4 regions of the Methylobacterium sp. NFXW15 genome follow, and region 2 is predicted to be linked to each of the others. Evidence: predicted binding sites of a transcription regulator. Region 2 holds the regulator's gene; each other region holds the start of a gene.
The links. Region 2 encodes LexA, which represses DNA repair genes until DNA is damaged. Its sites were predicted from a motif close to TGTTCNNNNTGTGTTCNG; they were not measured.

Region 1: the regulator LexA is predicted to act here: its motif matches at 1,689-1,706, upstream of J4O73_RS01350 (nucleoid-associated protein).
Region 3: the regulator LexA is predicted to act here: its motif matches at 1,574-1,591, upstream of J4O73_RS06620 (ImuA family protein).
Region 4: the regulator LexA is predicted to act here: its motif matches at 1,175-1,192, upstream of J4O73_RS03995 (DUF3072 domain-containing protein).

The regions. Positions count from the first base shown of each region.
Region 1 covers NZ_JAGEKG010000001.1:288,051-292,191, reverse strand. The annotation lists gene J4O73_RS01355 (hypothetical protein) at 1-504, opposite strand, end outside; gene J4O73_RS01350 (nucleoid-associated protein) at 497-1,669, opposite strand; gene J4O73_RS01345 (hypothetical protein) at 2,479-3,249, shown strand; gene J4O73_RS01340 (hypothetical protein) at 3,244-4,141, opposite strand, start outside.
Region 2 covers NZ_JAGEKG010000006.1:44,576-48,460, forward strand. The annotation lists gene J4O73_RS14685 (OmpA family protein) at 449-1,048, shown strand; gene lexA (transcriptional repressor LexA) at 1,248-1,994, shown strand; partial or broken gene J4O73_RS14695 (ComEC/Rec2 family competence protein) at 1,988-3,331, opposite strand; gene J4O73_RS14700 (hypothetical protein) at 3,591-3,885, opposite strand, start outside.
Region 3 covers NZ_JAGEKG010000002.1:474,595-478,735, reverse strand. The annotation lists gene J4O73_RS06630 (acyl-CoA dehydrogenase family protein) at 1-1,000, opposite strand, end outside; gene J4O73_RS06625 (acyl carrier protein) at 997-1,251, opposite strand; gene J4O73_RS06620 (ImuA family protein) at 1,801-2,382, shown strand; gene J4O73_RS06615 (DUF6504 family protein) at 2,348-3,826, shown strand; gene J4O73_RS06610 (error-prone DNA polymerase) at 3,823-4,141, shown strand, end outside.
Region 4 covers NZ_JAGEKG010000001.1:831,185-835,325, reverse strand. The annotation lists gene J4O73_RS04000 (lytic transglycosylase domain-containing protein) at 16-957, opposite strand; gene J4O73_RS03995 (DUF3072 domain-containing protein) at 1,202-1,444, shown strand; gene J4O73_RS03990 (Flp family type IVb pilin) at 1,533-1,760, shown strand; gene J4O73_RS03985 (polysaccharide biosynthesis/export family protein) at 1,919-3,088, shown strand; gene J4O73_RS03980 (branched-chain amino acid ABC transporter substrate-binding protein) at 3,232-4,141, shown strand, end outside.

The sequences.
Region 1 (4,141 bases), on a different contig from region 2:
GTCCAAGTCGGAAGCCGTGTATGCCAGCGGAACGCTGAACTTGCCGTCCTTGATGAAGATCAATTCCCTTTTGGATTGATCGACATAAGCCGCCGCTTCGCCGACAAGCTTCGTGAACTCAAGGACCTTGCGATAGGTCGCCAAGCGCTCGGGGCAGGGCGCGATGTCCGGAGTGATACCGCCGTCGATGACGAAATAAGCGCGTGGCTCTTTGACCCGCGCATCCGGCGTATCCAACAATCCGTCGAAGTCACGAACCAAGGACCCGAGCGCAGTCCGCGGGGGGCCAACGCGGACTGATACGATTTGGCCAACGCGAAGCGCGTCGACGTCCTCAACCACAGCGATGTCCGCGTCAGCGGCCGCGTCGTGGTCATCTTCGATGAGTTGAATGACGTTCCGGACTTCGGGGGTCGCAATCGACAGCCTTCCCTGATCGCCGTTCTGATCGAAGGCGATATGACGATACAGCAGGGTCAGTTGGTCGAACGTGATCCTAGCCATCTTGGCTGTACTCGGCACGCAACTGCGCTGTGAGATCCTCGGGCAGGCCCGACAACGTGAGGGTGTTGTCCTCAGCGTTGAACCGCACGTTGCCGCGGGTGATCGCGTCTCGGTTGAACTCGATGCTCCACGTCGGGGTCTTCCCCTTGAATTTGACGAGCGATCCAAGGGCTCGGCGATCGGGCACGAACCCATCGTTGAGGCGCAGATCCGGATTGGCCAGAGCGGTCATGAGCCTCTCGGGATCCTGAGGGCTCAATTCGTTGGCGAGAGCCTCGAAGCTGAGTTCCTCCTGGGCCTTGGCCGAACGCTCGCAGATGGTTTTCGCACGGGCGAGGAAGTCATCCTTGACCGACGTGTCCATGGCTTCATCGGTGGCGAACGCCATCAAAGCCTGGACGAGATCGGTCGTGTCACGTCGGTTCTCGACCGTGAGATCACAGCCAAGGAACTCCTTGAAGTACTCGGAGACTTCCCGCTTACCCTTCAGGAAGCCGATGTAGCGCTCCTCTCCATTATCCCAGCCGGTCATGTTGATGCGGCCCGCGAACCGAAACCCATCCATGTCGAGGTGGCGGACATCTCGAACATCAAGATCGCTTGTCATCGACGCACCGAGCTTCTCGTTGACGATCGCGATGAGGAGGTACTGCCGTTCTTCGCGCTCGAAGTGGGCGAAGAAGACATGGCCGCCGGTGGCCGCGCCTTTGTAGCCCGCCTGGGCTTTCAGCGTTTCCATCATCTTGTGGGTCAGCGTCGTAAAATCACTGGGCTGGGCGTCGAGGTAGGCGCGAAGATGCTTTTTGGTGGGAAGCCGATCTTCATCGACCGCGAATTTGCCGTAAGATTTCGAGGTCCGCTTGGCGTAGAGGGCGGTGAGATCGTCGATCACGCGTTGCATGGTCTGAGTGATCTTCAGATCGCTTTTCCCGTGCGTGACGACAAAAGCTCCCTGGGTCTTGGTCAGGTCGTGGATCGCGACGCGGATAATGGTGTTTGTCACCTGTCCTCCCAGCGGCGAATGCGACCACCTCAGGTGTCGTTCGCTGCGGCCGAGATTGGCTGGGCGCAAGGACGCTGACAACCCAGACGATACGATCGAGCCCCTGTCTCTCGCTTTTCCCAACTCGAGTTCGAACGCGCAGGCGCTAGGCCCGCGTTCCACGTGACCTCCTATTTACACCTCGAACAAAACAAGAACAAACGTCGCTGGGCAGCTGCGCGCCTGCTACGTAGATGCGCAGAGGTCTCCTCTGCTGATTGCAAAAGCGGATTTTGCAGACAGCGCATTTTCTGGCGTCAGACTGTGAGGGGGGTCGACCGATTTGGCCGTCTTGTCGCGCGCTGATCGAGTACCAAACCCGGTGGCTAAATCGCTGAATTTAGTAGATATTCGCGCCTCATGCTGATGCGTTCATCCCCATTCTCCACACCCCCTTGATCAAGGCCAGCTTCGAGCAGCGCCAGACCTTGATGTAGAACAAAGAGTGAACAGAATGCGCGAAGCCCTCGGTCCCTTCGCATCGGCGGAGAGAGGTCATTCGCGTTCACGGAGGCGGCACAGCGGCGATGGGTGCGATCTGCGAAGTCTGTGGCCGCCGACATATTATCATGGCCAATCCGAGGTTGTGCCTCGCCTGCGCGGTCGGCCTCACTCATCGGTGCCCGAGATGCCAGACGGTCGTGCCCGGGTCCGGGAATGCTCCCTGTTTCCCTTGCACTCGCCGTCGTCTTGCCTGGTTGGCGATCGGGGCGGAAGCCCGAACGATCTCCCACCCGTGGCTCGCCGAATTATTCAGGGCGTTCTGCAAGAGTGGAAGCATCCCGCTCGAGGCTAAGATCGCGGACGATCGGATCGCCCGCGCAGCCGCCGCCTGCCGTCGCATCGCGCTTCACGTTACAGATCCCACGGACCTCGCGCTGGAGGCGGTCTTCTCGGCACTCGGAGCGCAAGATCTCCGACGTGTCGCGCCCATGATCGCCTATTGGGCGACGATCGGTGCGCTGGAGTGGGACCAGGCCCGGCTTCGAACCCTGACCGAACACGAGCGGGTCACGGCCATCTTGAAAACGTATGGCAATGGCCCTCATGGGTCCGTGCTCTACCGCTATCGCGATCACCTCGCGATCCGAGACCAAAAGCCGGTCAGCCAGCGGATTGCCCTGACGGCCGCCGCTACTCTGCTGGCGGCACTCGGTGACGCGCCGATCGCAAACCTCAGCCAGCACCACGTCGCCAACGCGCTGCGTGCGCGTCCCAGGGACCGGACCTCTCTGCAAAGTTTTTTGAGCTTCCTCGCATCCGAGGGCGGTCCCAAACTGACGATCGCTAAACCGCGCCAGGATCCAGCGGCTTTAAAGAGACGGCTTCAGGCCGATATCCGCAAATGCCGGAAGCGCTTGCACAACACCCGCGATGTCATTGAGGCGCGCGCCCTGATCGCGGTCCTCATCGCCCGGATCTTCAGCCTCCCACTCTCGCGCGTCCTCTCCCTCAAACGCTCTGAGGTGGCCGTCTCATCGGAGGCCGTCACGCTCTGGCAGAACGGTGAAGCGCTGACACTCGATAAGCCACTCGCCCACGCGTTTCGCGAATGGGTCTCATTGGCAGGGTCGTGGCGCTCGCCGGGGCACCCGTGGGTCTTTCCTAGTCGAGACGGGCTTCGGCCTGCGTCCGAGGGGGCGATCGCCTACCAACTGAGAAAGCCATCGCCGCGGGGTGAAGCCGATCCCGGCCCGTCATAAGCGGCCGCTGTAGACCACCAGCGGATCCGGCCCGCTGTGGGAGAACACCCAACCGCAGTGCGCTACCGATTTGGTGATCCGGTCTTTCGGTTTGTCGGCCAGCCGCGCACGGAGCTTGGCCTCCACTCCGTCCGCGGTCGCGCCGGCCCCCACTGGGTCGGCCCATTCGAGGCTGTCGTAGTGCTCCGGTTTGGTCGGTCGGGTCCTGCTGCCTGGCCCACAATAGCCGTGAAGAACGAAGGCGCGGTACCGCAGGGCGTGAAGCGCGTGCATCTCCGGGAGCGATCCCGCTTGGCTGTCGGTGAGCTTCGCGATGAAATTCGGCGCATAGAAGATGTTGCGCAGGTCTGTGTAGGCGTCTGGATCGTTCGAACTCGCGTAGAGGTGGCAGCAGGTGAGGTCGCGTGTCGTGGCGCGCTTCAATCCCGTGCTCCATTCGAAGGCCGCCGCCGGGCTCGCATTGTCGTCGATCATGACGCCGTCGATGATCGCGCCCCGATCCGCCATGCGACCCCGCACGGTGCGAAAGACCGCCCGGTGTCCTGTCGCCGCGACGATGTCGGGATGAGCGAAGACCGACAGGGATGCGATCGCCTGATCGATCGATCCCCAGGGGGAGGCGGCGATCAAGGCATCGAGCACCGCCCTCCCGTCGTAACCGAAGGAGGCCAGCGTTTTCGAAGCAGTTTGCTCGCTCGGAAATGGCGGCTTGAGCCAGCTGGCTACGGGTTGGACTACCACACCCCCGAAGCGGGCTTCCCGCGCCCAGCAGGTGATCCCGTCGACGAAGATCGGGGTGTCGTCATCGACGACGACCTCCTCGTCGTTCGAGACTTGAATGCCGGTCCCGAGGAGGGACGTGTTGGCGATATCGACCGGTCGGCCGGCCCAA
Region 2 (3,885 bases):
TCCTTTCGAACCCACTGTCCACATTCGATGACGTTGCTGTGACGAACAGGCTTTTAGGCCGACAGATCCATATCAAAATTTGGATTAGTAGTCGTAAATTTGGCTATTTAGTCTATAATCTACCAGATATAACAACATTATTGAGCAACTTAGTATCAAATGCAACTCTCACGGCAATCACCGGCATTATGAAATTCGGTGGCTGATACAAAAAATCTGTTTTGCGTATAATCCGTGTAGTCAGATCAAAACAACGCAACTTAATGTATCTAGAATTTTGATAACAAATTCTTTGGTTGTATCTCAAATGCGTGATGCGTCACAAAACTTACATGGATGATGCGCAGGCATAAGGGACTTACATTGCGGGAAGACGGTTCGATCGTCCCCGGCTCGCTTCTTCGGCGGTATCGTCGGCGCCGGCGGTTGGCATAGGATGTAATGGCAGTTGAGTGCGAATATTCGATATCGATATTTTCAGATCGGTTGCTATAGCATCATGATTGTGGGTCTTGTCTGTCTATTGGCGCTCATCTTTCCGTCAATGCTTCCCGCGCCGAAGGTCGACGTACCCACGCAGATCACGGTGTCGCTTGGCTCGAAGCCCAGCCAGCTGGACCGGATCCGAGCGGCCCTCGCCGAGGAGATCGCCGCCGGATCCGTGGCAGTGGAGCCGTTCGGCAGTTGGATCGCCGTGCGCATCAGCAACGGCGTCGTCTTCGCCTCCGGCGAGCCGCACGTCATACCGGCCAGTCTGGCGATCCTACGCAAAATTGCCGACGTGGTTCAGGCCGAAAAGGGGCCGGTGCGTATCGTAGGCTACACGGACGATCAGCCAATCCGGTCGGCGCGGATCTTCCGGGACAATCAGGCGCTGTCCCTCGCGCGTGCGGAGGCGGTGGCCGCCCTGATCCGCCCTGCCCTCTCGGAGACCGGACGGATCACTGTCGGCGGGCGCGGCGCGGACGAGCCGATCACCGAGAATGCGACGCCGGAAGGCCGCGCGCGCAACCGCCGTGTCGAGGTGTTGATCACCCGGCAGCCGTGAGGGCGGCCGACGGTTCGCGACGACGCTGGCAGCATCCATCCGGTCGGCGACACGCCAACGAGCGATGACACGCCGCCACCGACGAAAATCCGCCCGCCACCCTTAATGCCAAGCTTGTCTCTTGCAGAACACTTGCGGAACGCTTAACGTGTTCGCGATTTGTTTCAACGCGCCCGCCGCCATTCTGCGAGACCTGATCATGCTCACGCGTAAGCAGCTGGACCTCCTACGCTTCATCCAGCAGCGGATGCAGGAATGTGGGGTGCCGCCCTCGTTCGACGAGATGAAGGACGCTCTCGATCTCAAGTCGAAATCCGGAATCCACCGTCTGATCACCGCGCTGGAGGAGCGGGGCTTCCTGCGCCGTCTTCCCAATCGGGCGCGGGCGATCGAGGTGATCCGCCTGCCGGACGCCCTCGGGCGTGGTCCGGAGGCCGCCGAGGCTGCCGCCGCCTCGGCACCGGAGCCGCGCCGGTTTACCCCGAGCGTGGTCGAGGGCGGTCTGTCCAAGCAGCCGCCTGCCTCCCCTGCCCCGGCCCAGCCACGGGCCTACGAGGAATTCCGGGGGGTCTCGATTCCCGTCATGGGGCGGATTGCGGCGGGCACGCCCATCGCTGCCATCCAGAACCAGAGCCACTCCGTCACCATGTCGCCGGACTTCCTGGCGGGTGGCGAGCATTACGCCCTGGAGGTGCGAGGCGATTCGATGGTCGAAGCCGGCATCCTCGACGGTGACCTCGTGGTCATCCGCAAGCAGGAGACGGCCAATACCGGCGACATCATCGTCGCGCTGATCGACGATGAGGAGGCGACCCTCAAGCGTCTTCGTCGGCGCGGCTCCTCCATCGCTCTCGAAGCCGCGAACCCGGCCTACGAGACCCGCGTGCTCGGACCGGACCGGGTGCGGATCCAGGGCCGCCTCGTCAGCCTCGTGCGGCGTTACTGATCGACGGGGGACTCCCACTCCGGCGGCGTCTCCTCGGCGGGCTTTGCGGCGGGGGTGGGTCGCCAGGGTGGATGGCGTCCGGACGCATGGGCGTGGAGCGGCGCGAGGGAGCCGCCACTCAGGCTTAGCGAGGCGGCGCCCTGATCGGACAGGCGTCGCCGGTCGAGGATGAGGGGCGCTGCGCAACTCGACGGGGCCGTCAGCGCCGTGATGACGATGGCCGCGCGGGCGCAATCCTCGGGGAAGGCGCGGCTGTCCTTCACCAGCGCGATCGCCCGTCCATCCGTGAGGTGGGCGGTGCAGCCGAGGCGGTCGCAGCGGCCCGGTTGGGACGCGGCGAGGAGGTCGGCGGCCCGGCGATCGTCGCCATCGGCCTTCAGCCATTGCTCCAGAACGAAGCGCGAGGGCTTGCCGAGCAGGGTGAGGTGTCCGTCCGCGCCGCGCAGGGCAGCGCCCGTCCCCTGGCGATCGACATAGAGATCCTGCCGTTGCGGAAAGGCCGCGAGGGCGAGCCCGGCCAGGGCCGGTAGGAGGGCCAAGCGGCGCAGGCGCGAGGCGGGCAACGTGGCCAGCAGGAGCGCCGCCGCCAGCAGCAGCAGCGCCCCGGTGCCGAAGGCGGGCACCACCAGCACGGAGCGTCCGAAACCGGCGATCCATTCGGAGATGGCGAGCATCCCGGCCACCGCTTGCCCCATCACCCACCAGACGGGGTGATCGAGGGCGAAGGGATAGGCCACTGTCCCGAGCACGGCGCAGGGCATCACGACCAGTGACACGAGGGGGAGTGTCAGGGCGTTGCCGAGTACGCCGAAGGGCTGAACCGTCTGGAAATGGTAGGTCGCGAAGGGGGCTGTCGCGACCTGTGCGACGAGGGTCGTGGCCAGCGTGCCGACGATCCCCCGTGCGACGACGCCCGCCACTCGTCCGACCCGGCCTGCGCCGGGGCTGAGGAACAGCCTGCCATCGATGAGTCGTGCGCAGGCGACGAGTCCCGCCACGGCACCGAAGGACATCTGGAAGCTCGGGCCGAGCAGGGCCTCCGGTTCGCGCGCGAGGCAGACCAGGGCCGCGAGCGCGAGGTTGCGCAGGGACAGGGCGGGACGGTCCACGAGGATCGCCCCCAGCATGATGAGCGTCATGATGAGGCTGCGCTCGGCGGCGATGTCCCAGCCGGAAAAGGCACAATAGGCGGTCGCCCCCGCCATGGCCGCCCCGGCCGCGATCTTCTTGATGGGCCAGAGCAGTGCGAGGTGCGGCACCAGGGCGAGCAGGGCCCGGACGAGCCAGAACACCACGCCCGCCGCCAGCACCATGTGCAGGCCCGAGATCGACACAACAATGTTGCGTGTTGGCCGGCGATTAGGTCGCGTGGCTGAGCGTTGCGGTTGGTCGAGAGCGAGCTTCCCGTAGCCGCTGTCGTAGGTGCGCACAGGTACCGCGAGCTTCGTCGGGCTTCTGAGTTTGTGCAGGGTTGTAGGACTGCCAGCGCGAAAGCCTGCAGACCTCGCTGCCACACCCAGAAGGCGTGGCAGCGAGCTGTAACGACGCGCTACGACATGTCTTCGCAGGAAGTTGGTCAGACCGCGCGTGCTGCGGTTAGGTTGGTGAGTTTTCGTCTTGCGCCATCAAATCCAGAACTGCGAGAGCTTGGCGAAGTCGCTGGCGTGCCTCCTCAACCCGGGTAAAGGCGAACCGGTCTGCGCGACCGGCGGAGTTAAGAAACGCCTCTAGCATTTCCGGACAATGTTGGACGAGGCCGCGAAAATGATGGCCACGTGGCGCGCAAGATCCCGAAAACCAGTTTTTGACGGTCCTCTCGCCGGCTCCCGTCCATCGCGCAACCAGCTTGACTGATGCTGGGCGGTCGCCCAGCGCCCCTCTCAGCACAGTA
Region 3 (4,141 bases), on a different contig from region 2:
CGAGGGACTTCTGGACGATGTCGACGGCCATGCTGGACGAGGTCGTCTTGACGTTGTTCAGGCTGACCGCGAACCCGAGGGAGCTGAGCTCGTCGGGCTCATGCTGGGCGCCCTCGTAGCGGCGCAGCCCGCCGAGGACGGTGGCCTTCATCGCCTGAAGGGCGCTGGCGGCCTCGGCGAGACGCAGGGCGCTCGGCGGCACCGTGCCGGGGCGGCGGCGGGCTTCACCCTGGACGAAGCTGCGCGCCCGGTCCACGGCATAGGTCGCGATGCCGAACCACACGCTGCTCCACAGCAGGTGTGAGGAGGCGAGCATCGACTGCGCCGCGATCTCGGCGAAGGGCTTCGGCAGGATCTGGACCGTGGGCACGCCCTTGGCTTCCAGGCGGAAGCCTTCGCTGCAGGTGCCGCGCATCCCGAGCGTGTCCCAGGTCGAGGTCCGGGCCAAGCTCATCTGATCGCGCATCAGCGCGACGAGCACCTGGTCGGATGTCGGAGCCTCCGGGTTGCGCCGGGCCGTGACGAGGATCACGTCGGCCTGCGATCCGTAGGAGATGACGCTGGCATCCTTGCCGAGGGAGAACACGTCACCTTCGGCCTCGACGGCGCACAGGCTGTTGCGCAGATCGCCGCCGATGCCCGCCTCGGTGGTGGAGGAGGCGATGAGCAATTGCTCGTTGGCGACTTTGGCCATCAGGCCGCAATGCCAATCGCTCGTGAGCCCGTGGGTCACGAGGCTCGCGAGCTTGATGTGGTGCATGGCGAAGACCATCGCCGAGGCGCTGCACGCCTGGCCGAGGGTGCAACACACTTCCGCGATCTGGGCGAGGCCTGCGCCCTCGCCACCGTATTGCGTCGGAATCTGGAGGCCGAGCAGCCGCTCCGTCTTCAGGGCGGCGACGGCCTCGGCGGGGAAGCGGCCCTCGCGATCGACCGCATCGGCATGAAGCGCAGCGACCTCTGCGACGCGCTTCGCCCGGCGAGCGAGGTCTGTGCTCACGCGGCGGCTCCCATGGACAGCTTGGTGACCGTCTCGCGGATGATCCGGATGGTCGAGAAGGAGCGACGGTTCAGGAGCGTATCCGGGAACTCGACCTCGAACTTCTCTTCGAGGCCCAGCATGAGCTGCACCGAACCGAAAGAGTCGAGCCCCTTCTCGAACAGGTCGTCGTCTTCGTTCAAGCTATCGACGATGGGAGACATGGCTTCATTCTGCCGAAGGATGTCCCTGATGACTTCGTCGGAGACCATTGCGATGCCCTCTATTGATGTTGTCACTCATACGCCGCAGATGATGATTGTCAAATCTAGGTATTTTCTATCGTAAATTTTGATCATTTTGCGGCGCCGGCATTAAGCTTTGATTTCGGATTGGGCTTTTGCCTCGTGAGCACACACTCGCAGACCTTCACGAATGAATCGTTCCACCAAACGGCGAGATCCGCAGAATCACCCCCTTGAGTTGTGGAAGCGGGGACGCTCCGGGGGGCGTCCACAGCCATCCACACCAGTCCACAGGCCAAGGCGCTGACACCACGTTCAAATCCGGGACGGCTCAGGATCCGGTTGAGTTTGTTCTTGTTATGTTCCTATCTCACAGCATGACCAGACCCAGCGACGATGGCACAGGTGCCGATGAGCCCCCCGAGATCGGCGAGCGTGGTGGACGAGCTTGCACGCCTGAGGGCGGAGCTGTCCGCAAGGCATTCTCCCGCGATCCCCGTCATGCCCCTCGGGCTGGCCGCGCTCGACGCACATCTACCGGGGGGTGGTCTAGTCCTGGGACCTCCTCACGAAGTCGTGCCCGCCGAACCCGACGACGCCATCGCCGCCCTGGCTTTCGCCATGGCCCTTTGTGCCCGCCGCCTCGGAGAGGATCCGGGCGAGGCGATGATCGCCGCCGCCTCGGGCCATTCTCTCCCCTATGGCCACGGCCTCGCCTCCCTGGGCCTGGATCCGGGTCGCATCCTGCTGCTGGAGGCGGGCGGCGACCGGGAAGTGTTTCGCGCCCTGGAAGCCGCTCTCCATGCGAACTGCCTGTCGGCCCTGATCGGGCTCGTCGGCGAGGGGATGCCGCTCAAGGCGGGGCGACGGCTGCAACTGGCGGCCGAGACGGGCGAACCGCCCCTCCTCCTCGTCCTGCGTCAGCCAGGGCCGGGGCTTCCCAACGGAGCCGCCACCCGCTGGCTCGTCTCCGCCGCCCCAGAGGGCCCCGGCCTCTCCGGCGGTCTTCTCGCCCCGCGCTGGCGGGTGCGCCTCGAACGATGCCGCAACGGGCGCGGCGGATCCTGGCTTCTGGAGTGGGACAGTGCCGCGCATCGTTTGCATCTGCCTGAACGATTGGCCGATGACGCGGCTCAGGCGAGCCGGGCTCGCTCCTGAGGACGGGCCGCACGCCGTCGCCGCCGCCGGTCCGGGGGGCCTGCGTCTTGTCGCCGTCGATGAGCAGGCCCGCGCCCTCGGCCTGCAGCCGGGGGATCTGCTGGGTCGGGTGCGAGCACGGATCGGCGTACCTCTGCGCGTCCACCCCGCCGATCCCGATGCGGATGCCCAAGCGCTGGCCCGGCTGTGCCGCTGGGCGATGCGCTACGCGCCCATCGTCGCGCCTTTCGGTCCTGCCGAAGGTGGGCACGGCCTGTTCATCGACATCGAAGGCGCGGCCCATCTGCTGGGCGGGGAGGCGGCGTTGCTCGAAGACCTCGCCACGCGGCTCGCACGATCACGCGTCCCGGCGCGGATCGCCCTCGCCGACACGCCGGGCGCAGCCTTCGCCCTGGCCCTGTTCGGCCAAAAGCCGCCGATTCTCGTCCCTCCCGGCCAGAGCGAGCCTCACATTGCCGTCCTCCCCGTGGAGGCCCTGCGTCTCGATGCCGATGTCGCGGCCGGGCTGAGACGCCTCGGGCTGCGCCGGATCGGCGATGTCGAAGTCCTGCCCCGCGCCGCTCTGGCCCGGCGTTTCGGGTTGGCGCCGCTTCTGCGGCTCGATCAGGCCTTTGGCCGTCGGCCCGAACCTTTATCGCCCTTGGACGAGGAGCGAACCTTCTCGGCGGCGCGTGGCTTCCTTGATCCAATCGGACGCCAGTCCGACGTGGTCGCCGCCGCCCGCGCCCTGATGGAGGAGATCGCCCCACGCCTCGAGCGGGCCGGGCTTGGAGCCTTGGGCCTGCGCCTGACCCTGCATCGGGTCGACGGGGCCGTGCGATCCCTCGATCTCGGCCTGTCACAGCCGGAGCGTTGCCCGGATCGGATCGCGACCCTGGTCGGGTTGCGGCTCGACAGGCTCGGCGCGGGTCTCGATGCCGGGTTCGGGTTCGAGACGGTCGACATCGCCGTCACATCCGCCGAGTCGATGGTGGCCCGGCAAGCTGATTTCGGCGGCGCTGGTGCAGGGGAGCGTGTCGCGGGGCTCGCGGACATCCTGGCTCAGCGGATCGGACGGCGCCTCATGCGCCTCACCCCGCGCGAGAGCCACATTCCGGAACGGGCCGAGGGCATCGTATCGTTCGTCGCTCCGCCCCTGCCCTATCCGGCCTTCCTCCCGGCCCGGCCCCTGGTGCTCTTCGCCCGCAGCGAGGCGGCGCACGATGTCTTCGCCACCGCGCCGGACGGGCCGCCGCACCGCTTCCGCTGGCGGGCACGTGAATATCGCGTGGCCCGCGCCGAGGGACCAGAGCGGATCGCTCCCGAATGGTGGCGCGAGCAGGCCGAGCCGCGTGACTATTACCGCATCGAATGCGAGGCAGGGCGCCGCCTCTGGCTCTACCGGGACGGGGCACACGGGCCGGATCGCCCAGCCGCGTGGTTCGTCCACGGGATGTTTCCGTGAGCGCGGCCTATGTCGAACTCGCCGCCACGACGAATTTTTCCTTCCTGTGCGGCGCGTCTCATCCGCAGGAATATGTGGCGCAGGCGGCCGCCTATGGACTCGCAGGGATCGGCGTCGCCGATCGCAACACCATGGCCGGTCTGGTGCGGGCTCATACGGCCGCCCTGCAAGCGGAGAAGGAGGGCACGCCCATCCGCTTCCTGCCGGGTGTGCGCCTCGTGACGGAATGCGGTTTCGAGGCGATCACCTATCCCATGGACAGGGTGGCCTGGGGACACCTCTGCCGCCTGCTGACGCTCGGCAACCGCCGCGCCC
Region 4 (4,141 bases), on a different contig from region 2:
GCGCATTGCACAATTCTATTGCGGCGGAAGTGCCACGGCCTCCTGCACCGTCGCCGTCACGGGGGCTGGACGCGCCGGTGATGAGAAGGCCAGGAGCTTCGGCGCCGGGCGTCGGGGCGGCAGCGGCACGGCGACCGCGTCGACCTGCGCGGCAGCGGCAATCTCGGCCGTGGCAGGGGGCGGCGACAGGCGAAGCTCGGTCAGGGCGGCGGGCGTCGTTCCGGCCGAGGGGGCCGAGGCCACCTGCACCGCGTCGCCGAAGCCGGTCGGCCGCCGGGGCGGCAAGGGTACCTCGACCGCCGCGACGGCGACCTGTGCGGCGGGAGCGCCGGAGGACGGAGCATCGGTGGTCAGGCTCGCGAACTGCACCTGCGCGCCACCGGCGAGGGCGGCGGGCCGCCGGGGCGGCAGCGGTACCTCGACCGCCTCGACCTGCACCGGCTCGGCAGCGGCATAGGCCATGGCGACGGGCACGGGAGCCGGGGGCGTGCGGCCGGTGAACAGGCTCGCCAGAGCGCTGGCGGAGGCCGCCACGGGTGCGACGGTCGAGGCGACAACCGTCGGAATGCCCTGGCGCTTGGCCGCGTAATAATAGCCGCGGTTGTAGTATTGGTAGGCTTGGTGAAGGTTGCCCTGCGCGGTGCGATAGGCCCCCGCCAGATAAGCGACGCCGTAGCGCAGGTTGGTCTCGGGATCGTAGAGGCCCGCCGCGTCGCCCGTATAGCCAAGGGACCGGGCCGTGGCGTGCTTGATCTGCATGAGGCCGAGGGCGCTGCCGCCCTTCGCCTTCGGGTTGTAATTGCTCTCGCGCTTGACGACGGCGTGCACGAAGCTCGCCGGCACTCCATTGGCCTTTGCCTGCTGCTCGATCAGCACATCGATGTTGTCGCGCGCCGTCTGTGCGAAGGCGGATGCTGGCGCGACCGCGATGGCGGCAGCAAGGAAGAGGCGGTGCATTCCGAGACCCGGGTGCTGCTTATTCTATGGTTAAGCTGGGTCACCGGAAAATGAGGCCGGAAAACGGCCTTGAGCCGGCGGAGTGACGGCGGAATGGGGGTCCCAGGGCGCCTTCACCGCCACATCGCGCTCTCGCTGCAGCCTGTGTTCGCATGGCCACAGAGTGCTTCAACCTCCTGTGGAAGACGGGGAACCACGCCTCATCCTCGCCGTTGGATAGAACAATTCAGGAACGGAGGGCCCGATGGCCAAGCAGAACGCGACCGAGGCGGAGAACCCCAAGATCGATCCGAAGGACAGTTCGAACCAGATCAAGGATCCGGACCAGTGGACGACCGGCGGCGAGCCGATGACCGGCGCGCAGGCCTCCTATCTCAAGACCTTGTCCGAGGAGGCCAAGGAACCCGACGCGTTTGACGATGACCTCGACAAGGCCGAAGCCTCGAAACGGATCGATGCGTTGCGACATAAGGCGGGCCACGCCTAAATCACGTTAAGTCCGCAGCAATCCCGGTGGGTTATGCCATGGGACCACCACCGTCCGTGAGACGGGGCGGCCCACCGGTTTCGGGACGATGTGCGAGCCGACAGAAAACCCAACCAGAGGTTTCCTCACCGGCCGCCATCCCGGGCTGCTCGGCCTCGCGCGCTTCCTCGGTGATACGCGTGGCGCCACCGCCATCGAATACGCCATGATCGGCGGCCTGATCTTCGCGGTGATCGCTGGGACCCTCAAGCTCTACGGCGCCAAACTCGATGGCGTCTACGACCGGATCGGCACGACGATCGCGCAGGTCAACTGAGGCCGACTTCACTGGAACAGTGGGGGTAGCGAGGATTATCGCGCTTTCTCCGGCGTGCGGTAGCCAGTGTGGCGGGCCTGCTACGGACTCGCGCCAGCCCATGGGTTAGGCACGATATCCGCGGACCCGAATGCTGCGGACCCATGGATACCCGCTGGATGCGCATCTTTCCGATCATCCTGCTCGCCACGGTGGCGATGTCGGGCTGCACGCTCCTGCCTGCGGCGGGACCGACGGCCCAGGCGATCCAGTCGGGAGCCGAGGTGGCGGGAACCGGCGGCGGCCTGCTCGCCCGCTACGAGATCATCGACGTCACCCCCGCCGTCATCGAGGCCCTGCGCGGGCGCCCCCTCGACAGCCTGCTCGCCTCCTTCGGCGATCACCGCCCCTCCGCCGAGCCGCTGATCGGCGTCGGCGACATGGTCGCCGTCTCGGTCTGGGAGGCCGGGTCCGGCGGCCTGTTCTCCGGCCCGCTCGTGGCCGACCGTTTCTCGGCGGGCTCCAAATCCGCGCTCATCCCCGAGCAGCCGGTGGGCCGCGACGGCGCGATCTCCGTTCCCTATGCCGGTCGCATCCAGGTCGCCGGGCGCAGGCCTCAGGACGTGCAGGCGCTGATCGAGAACGAACTGGCGGGCAAGGCCATCCAGCCGCAGGTGCTCGTCTCGGTCACCAAGCCGATCTCGCAAACCGTCACGGTGACCGGCGAAGCCGTGGCGGGCGCCCGCCTGCCGCTGTCGGGCCATGGCGACCGCCTGCTCGATGTGATCGCGAGCGCGGGCGGCGTGCGCTCGCCGGTGTCCGAGACCTTCGTGCGGCTATCGCGCGGGCAGGTGACGGCCACGGTGCCGCTGACGACGGTGGTGTCGAACCCGAAGGAGAACATCTTCCTCCGGCCAAGCGACGTGCTGACGCTGGTGCGCGACCCGCAGACCTTCCTGGCGGTGGGCGCGCTCGGCAATGCGACGGAACTGCCGTTCCAGGCGGACGGCATCACCCTGGCGCAGGCGCTGGCCAAGGCGCGCGGCCTGTCGGACTTCCAGGCCGATCCGGCGGGCACCTTCATCTTCCGGTTCGAGCCGGCGCCCATCGTGCGCCGCCTCGCCCCGGGCTCGAAGCTGACGGGCACGCCGCTGGTGCCGGTGGTGTACCGGATCGACATGCGCGACCCGAACAGCCTGTTCACGGCGCAGGCGTTCCGGATGCGCAACCGCGATCTGCTCTACGTGTCGAACGCGCCGTTCACCGAGGTCCAGAAGGTGCTGGGCGTGTTCTCCACCCTCACGGGCCCTGTCGCCTCGGCGGCAGCCGTGTACAGCACCGCACGGTAGCCTCGAGAGACGGAACACAGGGATACGCCGCTGCCGGATACGGAAAAAAAATCGCGTTCTGGCATGACCTCGCGTATGGGCTGCGGCTCGTGGGTCTCAAGGCCCCGCCCGCAGCCTGCGAAGAGGGTGCTGAGCAGAGCCCGATGAAAGCCGGACGTGTCGTCCCCGCCCGCGGGCTCCTCGCCACCGCGTTGATCGTCTCGGGCCTGTGCCTCGCCCAGCCCGCCCTGGCCGATGTGACGGTCGGCGTGGCCGTGCCGCGATCCGGCCCCTACGTCGCCGTGGGTGAGCAGGTTTTGCGCGGCGTGGAGGCGGCGGCCCGCGAGGCCAACGCCATGGGCGGGCTCGACGGCCAGCCGGTCGTGCTCGACGTGCAGGACGACGTCTGCGATTCGAATTCGGCCACGGCGGTCGCCAACCACTTCATCCGCTCGAACGTGCGCCTCGTGGTCGGGCATGTCTGCTCGAACGCATCGATCGCCGCATCCGATCTCTACGCCGCCAACGGCATCGTCATGATCACGGCGGCCTCCGTGGCGGCCAAGCTGACCGACCGGGGCTTGCCCACGATCTTCCGCGTGTGCGGGCGCGACGACGATCAGGCCCGGCTCTCGGCGGCCGTGCTGGCCGAGCGTTTCCGCGATCGCAAGATCGCCTTGCTGCAGGATCAGTCCGCCCCCTCGCGGATGCTCGCCGCCGCGACGAAGGACAACCTCAACCGGATCGGCGTGAACGAGGCCCTGTTCCTGTCCTTCCAGCCCGCCGAGAAGGACGACGAGGCCTTGGCCGATCGGCTCAAGGCCGCCGGAATCGAGGTGGTCTATTATGGCGGCGACGCCACCGAGATGGGGCGACTCGTGAAGATCGCCTCCGACCGGGGCTATCGCCCCCAATGGTTCGGCACGTCTTCCATCGCCACGCCCGACTTCGCCAAGACCGCCGGTCCGGCCAGCAACGGCGTTCTGATGACCTTCTATCTCGATCCGAGCCGCCAGCCTGCTGCGGCGGGCGTGGTGAAGACGTTCAAGGCGCAGGGCATCGACCCGACGGGTT